Regions from separate parts of the Specibacter sp. NPDC078692 genome, predicted to be linked through region 2. Evidence: riboswitches for the same ligand, from Rfam matches in the RefSeq annotation. Region 2 holds a riboswitch; each other region holds the start of a gene.

Region 1 (2,256 bases), on a different contig from region 2:
GTGATTCTGGGCCTCAGCATCAAACATGGACGTGACGATATTGGCCCCCGCCCGGCCGCCACTGATGTGATCCAGCGAGGCCAGCATCCGCGCAGCGTGGAACGGCGTGTAAAAACTGGCGGACACGGTGGTGACCAGCCCGATGTGGTGGGTGGCCCGGGCCATGGCGCTCAACGCCGTAATCGGTTCAAGAAGCCCCGGAACGCCTGCTGAATACCGGCGGTTCACGCTGTGCCCGTCGGCAAAGAACACGGCGTCAAGGAAGCCGCTTTCGGCCAGCTGGGCCAGCTCCTCGAAGTAGGCAATGCTGCCGACCCTATCGGCACTGGATGCTGGATGCCGCCAGCCCATGGTGTGGTGTCCGGTGCCAAACAAGAAGGCGTTGATGTGTAATTCTCGTGTCTTTTCCATGGTGTCCGTCCCCAATTTCACTCTCTCCTAATTCATCACTAGTCCGCCGTCGACCACCAGATTTTGTCCCGTGATAGCCCGTGCCCACGGCGAAGCAAAGAACAGGGCCGCGTCAGCAAATTCGGCAGGGGTGGTGACCTTGCGCAGCGGTGTCCCGCCGGCGATCAAGTCAAAGACCTGCTCGGGGGTAGCCGAGGAAGCGTCTGTGCTGCGCAGCAGACCTCCGGAGACCATGTTGACGCGGATGTTTGCCGGTCCCAGATCGGCCGCGAACGTCCTGGTCAACGCCAGCAAAGCCGCCTTGGCCGCGGTGTAGTCGTGGTAGGGGACCACCGGATTCTGAAAAAGGTTGGTGCCGATGTTCACAATGGCACCGAAGCCGGCTTCCTTGAGCCCAGGCAGCACGGCTTGGATGGTGTTCAGCGCCCCGCCCACCACTCCAGCGAACTGGGCCTGGAAATCTGCAAAGCCAATCTCATTGGCCTTGGGCCTGGCGTCTCCGTTGAAGGAAAAGTCCGGGAGGGCGTTGTTGATCAGGGTGGTGATGGGTGCGCCGAAATGCTCGGTGGCGGCGCTGACCATGGCTGCCACGTCATCGCTCTTGGTGACATCGGCACGCAGCGCAATGGCTTGATCGGGGCCGATTTCGGTGGCCAGTTGCTGGGCCCCGGCTTCACTGTTGCGGTAGTTCAACACCACCCGGGCGCCTTCACGGTAAAAGGAGCGGGCAATCTCCACGCCGAGCCCGCGACCGGCGCCGGTGATGAGAACAATCTGGTCTTTGATGAGCATGTGTGCACCTTTCAGAAGCGCGAAAGGATGCACAAAATTACGAGATATACACCAAAAAACGGCGTTCTCGTCCTTGATTCCGGACCGGCATCCCTTCGCTCGGATTATCGAGATCAGGTTCGACGGGTCTAGCTCTCAGCCGCAATGCGGCACCCCGTGCAGTGTCCAAGAGCAAAGCTACCACGTCCCGCTCGAAGCCCAGCCGCGGATTGGTTCTGAGTGGTTCGGATTGGCCCAGCGTGGTTCAGCTAGCTGCCAGCCCGCTCAGCATGAGATCCAGCCCGAAGGTGAATATTTTGCCAGCATCCCGTTCCGTATCAGCCAGCAATCCTGCGCCCGTCAATCCGGTCCGGGTCTGTTCATCGGTCACCGAACCCAAAACGTAGGAAAGCAGCGCCTCGGCGGCCCACTCGGCTTGATCCGCGGCGAGCTTTTCGCCTTCCAGCAGTGCGCCAAACTGTTGTAGCGGGGCCGTGGAACGTGGATCCAGGGCGTGTGCCAGTGCCACCACCTCGGCGCTGTCCCGCACCGTCAGCAGCGTTTCCCGAACACGCACCGCCAGCTCGCGAAGGCTATCCGGTGACTGAGCTGCTACGGGTGCCAGGATCAGTCCGGCGAGCACGGTGAGCAGTTCCTGCTTGTTTTTCACATGCCAATACAGTGCGCCCGGCTGCACCCCTAGATCACGGGCCAAGCGGCGCATGGACAAGTCAGCTAGGCCATACTCACGCAGGATTTCCATGGCTGTCTCCACGATTGCCTCACGCGTCAACGCCATCTTGGCCCCACCCTTTCCAGAATCCCATGCCACCGCAGCACCCCTCCATCTTGCCCCATCAGCAGGGCCCGTGATTGACAATGTCCACAGCTCACCCCACTATTGAACGGTGTTCAATTACTTTACAGACCTCGCCGATCGCCAACTCGACGGTGCCACCTTGACCCGCGATCAAGCCCTCGCCATCCTGGAATCCACCGATGATCAGCTGCTCGATCTGGTCGCGGCCGCCGCCCGGCTGCGACGTGCCCACTTCGCCAACACGGTCAAAGTGA
Region 2 (2,256 bases):
GCGATCGGTGGTGCCGGGAAGCGTCCGTCAATGATCGCCTGGAGCTGCTCGACACCCGGGAGACCAAAAACATCGGCCAGGTAGGGAGCAGGGTCCTCGTAGCTCAGGGTCTTGCTCTGGTGCGGAAACTCGGATCGCTGTGTCATTGCTGGCCGCCTGAAATAGAGAAATGCTTTGCTCTGGAGCATAGTGTGCCAGCCGCTGCCGCTACGAATGTTACCGACGAGTAGCCGTCACGTAGATTACCCTAGCGCAGGCAAACGGGAGAGCAGCTCCTGAGCGGCCGACGTCGGATCTTGTGCCTCGGTAATGGCCCGCACCACCACGATCCGGGACGCGCCGGCAGCCACCACTTGATCGACGGTGGACAGATCCACCCCACCTATCGCGAACCACGGCTTGGAGGTCCCCAGCGAGGCGGCATGCTCCAGCAGGGAAAGTCCGACGGCGGCCCGGCCCGGCTTGGTGGGGGTGGCCCAGAGCGGGCCCACGCAGAAGTAGTCGGCGTTGGGATCGGTTGCGGCGGCAGAAACCTGAGCGAGGTCATGACTGGAGAGACCCATTGAAACGCTGGGGCCAACCAGCGAACGCGCTGCGGGCAGCGGCAGATCCTGCTGGCCAATGTGGAACACGGGTGCGCCGCTCAACGTGGCAATATCGGCACGGTCATTGACGGCCCAAACCTTGCCAAATTCCTGCGCAACCGACTTCAAAACTTCCAGTAATTCCAGCTCCTGCGCCGCCTCGATGGACTTGTCGCGAAGCTGGATGATGTCCACTCCACCGGCATAGGAAGCCCGCAAAAAATCGGCAAAATCACCCTGTTCGATGCGCGCATCCGTGCACAGATAGAGCCGGGCACTTTGTAACGAAGGGGTAGGAAAAGTGGTGGTGGCAGCGGGGATGGCAGAAGTTTGGCTCATATCTCATAGACTAATGCAGTACCGCGGGAGCCAGTGAAGCTGGCTGAGAGGGCGCCGACTGCGCCGACCGAATGACGCCCCCTGCAAGGGCGCAAGAACCTGATCCGGATCATGCCGGCGTAGGGAAGGAAGAACTGTGAGCGCTGTTGTGCCCGAAATTTTGACCACCGAGGTGGCCGTCATTGGCGGCGGCATCATTGGCCTCGGCATCGCATGGGAAGCCCAACGAGCCGGCCATACTGTCACTGTCATTGACCCCGCTCCTGCCACAGGGGCCACCTTTGCTGCGGCCGGAATGCTGGCCCCGGTGAGCGAGTTGCACTACCAAGAAGACGCCTTGCTGCAGCTGACACTGGCATCGGCGGCGCGCTGGCCGGAGTTCGTAGGCTCCCTCCCTGACGGGTTGCCCACCGGATTCAACACCTCCCCGACCTTGGTGCTGGGAGGCGATCCTGCAGATCGCCAAGCACTGTCCGATTTACGCGATGTCCAACTGCTCCATGGCTTGGACGTGTCGCAGCTAAGTATTCGCGAAGCGCGGGCACTGGAGCCGATGATTGGCCCGCAGATTTCTTGTGCCTACAAGGTGGAGGCAGATCATCAAGTTGATCCGCGAGCCATGGCGGCGGCACTGCGGGCGGCGCTGGTGGCGTCTGCCCGTGTGCGCGGCACCTCGGCGGCGAGCTTCATTGAACAATCCGCCACCTCGCTGTTGCACGAGGATCCCAACGACACTCACTCACGGGTGACCGGCGTGCTGCTGGCCGATGGTCGTGAGGTCCACGCACGGGAAGTGATTGTGGCGAATGCGCTGGGAACGCCGGCATTGGCTGGCCTGCCGGACGGGCTGAACTTACCCATCCGTCCTGTGTACGGCGACATCCTTCGACTCCGCGTTCCGGAACAGCTTCGCCCGCTCACCACGGCCACCATTCGTGGCATGGTGCGTGGACTGCCGGTCTATATTGTGCCGCGCGAGGATGGCACAGTGGTGATTGGAGCCACCAGCCGCGAGGATCACAACGCTGGGGTCAGCGCCGGGGGAGTGCATCAACTCTTGCGCGATGCCCAAGTGCTGCTGCCCGCCGTCGCGGAACTGGAACTCCTTGAATGCACGGCCCGGGCCCGCCCGGGTACCCCCGACAACGCGCCGCTGCTGGGCCGGGTTGCCGGAGCTGACGGTAAGGACATTCCAGGGCTCATCATCGCTACCGGGTTCTTCCGTCACGGCGTCCTCCTCACCGCCATCGCCGCGAACATTGTGCGCCAATTGCTGGGCAACATCACGGATCTGGCGTGGGAAGACTTCCGCCCAGACCGCTTTTCACCCACG
Region 3 (2,256 bases), on a different contig from region 2:
CCCTGCTGGTGGTGTTGACGGTGATCGGGTTTATTGGATCCGTCACTGTGGCCCGATTTGTGGCGCATAAGAGAGATGACGGATGAACATGTTCATAGATGTCCTGACGGCAATCTGCCTGCTGGTGGGCGCCTTGATGAGCCTTGCAGCAGCTATCGGCCTGCTACGTTTTCCTGACCTCATGAGTCGCATGCACGCAGCCACCAAGCCTCAGGTGTTGGGGTTACTGCTGATGCTGGCAGCTGTCGGGCTGCAAATGCGCGCCTGGGCTTTGCTGCCGATTCTGATGATCGCTTGGCTGTTCCAACTGCTCACGGTGCCGGTGTCCGCGCACATGGTGGGTAGGGCTGGATACCGCACCAAACATCGACGACCGGAATTGCTTAGTGTCGATGAACTGGACCAGGTTGTGGCCTCCGTCGTGGAGGATGACAGCAACCGCTAAGGGCGTCTGGGGCGTCCCTTGAGGGGGTCTCTTCGCGGGAAGCCGCGTGGCTGCCGGGGAACGCACAAGGCGCCAGCCGCCGTCGTACGTGATCGTCAAACGTGTGATCAAACGCGACGGCGAATGACGCCTTGGTGACGATGGAGTGCGCCCCCTAAACCTCTTCGGGATGCTTGTTGAAACGCGCAATGGCCTTCTGTGTGGTGCGCCCGGCGAGGGTCTGAATGATGGCGGCAACCACTGAAGAAACCAATGCAAAGGTCAGTGCTGAGCGAAGGCTATTCTCCAAGTCCGCACCGTCCTTGGGTGGCTTGTTACCGGTGCTCTTCTCCCAAACCGTGTCCACGAGCTTGCTGGCCACAAATCCGGCTCCCAAGCTGATGCCGGTTCCGAGCAATTTGAAGACGATGTTCATGAATGACTCCTGCGTAGTTGAGTGAGGTTGACTGGGCTTGCGCGGGAAAAACTCTAGTGTCAGCCTAGCCCTTTTACCGAGACAACAGCAGCCGCCCACTCCGCAATGTCGAGGTGAAGTCTTGTTGTTATCGCCGGTGTTATCGCACGCATTGGCCCCCGGCAGGGCGCGGGGGTACACTGAATCCGCAATTCAAACACGACAGGGGAGCGTCATCCCATCCTGGGATCCGGCGCTGAGAGTGCGGTTTACCGCAGACCCTCGAACCTGCTCCGGCTAGTACCGGCGAAGGGAGTCGAGTTCTCTTCGGCTGCGCGGAAATACCGCTGTAGCCGCCCCTCCTGAAAAGGAGGAATCATGAGCAAGTCATTCGCGGGCGGAAACGCCACGCAACCAAGTAAGCAAAACAAGCAAGATTCACCGGCGCGCAAGAGTACCTGGCGGGTGGTGGACATCGTTGTGGTCTCCGTTCTCGGCGTTGCCTTGGGAGTCATCTTCTGGCTGTGGTCGGCTGGATACGGTCTGACCAGCGCCATCACCGTTGCGTTCCCGCCTCTTGGCGCGCTGTACGGTGGCGGCTGGTTGATCGCCGGCGTCTTGGGTGGGCTCGTTATCCGCAAACCCGGTGCCGCACTGTATTGCGAACTCATCGCCGCCATGGTCGAAGGCCTGCTGGGTACGCACTTTGGCTTTACGGTGCTGCTGTCCGGTCTGGTTCAGGGCCTTGGTGCCGAACTGGGCTTCGCGCTTTTCCGCTACCGCAAATTCAACCTCCCTGTGGCCCTGATTTCCGGCGTTTTGGCAGGTCTGGCCTTGGGAATCAACGACAGCATTGTCTGGAACATCGAGTGGGCCATGGAGTGGAAGCTGGTCTACGTAGCCCTGGCCATGGTCTCCGGTGCAGTCATCGCCGGGCTGGTGTCCTGGTTGGCCGTGCGTGGTCTGGCCAGAACCGGCGCCCTGGCAAATCTGCCCTCCCGTGGAGCCGCTACCGAACGCGCGGTGTAGGCAGTGACTATTCAGCGCAACCGGGGCAGCGCCCCGGCGAGAGTCAGTGCCAAGGGTTGGGGCTGGCAGCATTCGGGCCGTAGTGGCCGGGCCGTTGCAGACTTGGATCTGGAGATCGAACCGGGGGAGCGCGTCTTGTTGCTGGGTCCTTCCGGGGCAGGTAAGTCCACGTTCCTGCATGCCTTGGCCGGTGTGCTGGGTGATGATGAGGACGCCAACGAATCGGGCCAGCTGCTCATCGATGGCCGTCCCGTGGCAGAATCCCGTGGCCGTTCTGGGCTCATGCAACAGGATCCGGATGCACAGGTGGTGCTCTCGCGTATAGGTGATGACGTCGCGTTTGGGGCCGAAAACCTCTGTGTTCCACGTGAGGAAATCTGGCGCCGCG

Evidence for each region. A riboswitch is a leader RNA that binds a small molecule or an ion and turns the genes downstream of it on or off. The one in region 2 is predicted to bind thiamine pyrophosphate.
Region 1: it holds a riboswitch for thiamine pyrophosphate, as region 2 does, so the genes downstream of both, AB0O97_RS10575 (3-oxoacyl-ACP reductase) here and thiO (glycine oxidase ThiO) in region 2, are expected to answer to the same signal.
Region 3: it holds a riboswitch for thiamine pyrophosphate, as region 2 does, so the genes downstream of both, AB0O97_RS02220 (ECF transporter S component) here and thiO (glycine oxidase ThiO) in region 2, are expected to answer to the same signal.

Annotation. Positions count from the first base shown of each region.
Region 1 is NZ_JBFBLV010000012.1:91,249-93,504, reverse strand. It holds gene AB0O97_RS10580 (LLM class flavin-dependent oxidoreductase) at 1-411, opposite strand, end outside; gene AB0O97_RS10575 (3-oxoacyl-ACP reductase) at 439-1,203, opposite strand; TPP riboswitch at 1,277-1,370, opposite strand; gene AB0O97_RS10570 (TetR family transcriptional regulator) at 1,448-2,014, opposite strand; gene bioB (biotin synthase BioB) at 2,091-2,256, shown strand, end outside.
Region 2 is NZ_JBFBLV010000013.1:95,020-97,275, reverse strand. It holds gene AB0O97_RS11090 (PaaI family thioesterase) at 1-146, opposite strand, end outside; gene thiE (thiamine phosphate synthase) at 243-923, opposite strand; TPP riboswitch at 937-1,067, shown strand; gene thiO (glycine oxidase ThiO) at 1,060-2,256, shown strand, end outside.
Region 3 is NZ_JBFBLV010000002.1:173,546-175,801, reverse strand. It holds gene AB0O97_RS02235 (monovalent cation/H+ antiporter complex subunit F) at 1-86, shown strand, start outside; gene mnhG (monovalent cation/H(+) antiporter subunit G) at 83-445, shown strand; gene AB0O97_RS02225 (DUF4235 domain-containing protein) at 600-860, opposite strand; TPP riboswitch at 1,054-1,171, shown strand; gene AB0O97_RS02220 (ECF transporter S component) at 1,218-1,868, shown strand; gene AB0O97_RS02215 (ATP-binding cassette domain-containing protein) at 1,878-2,256, shown strand, end outside.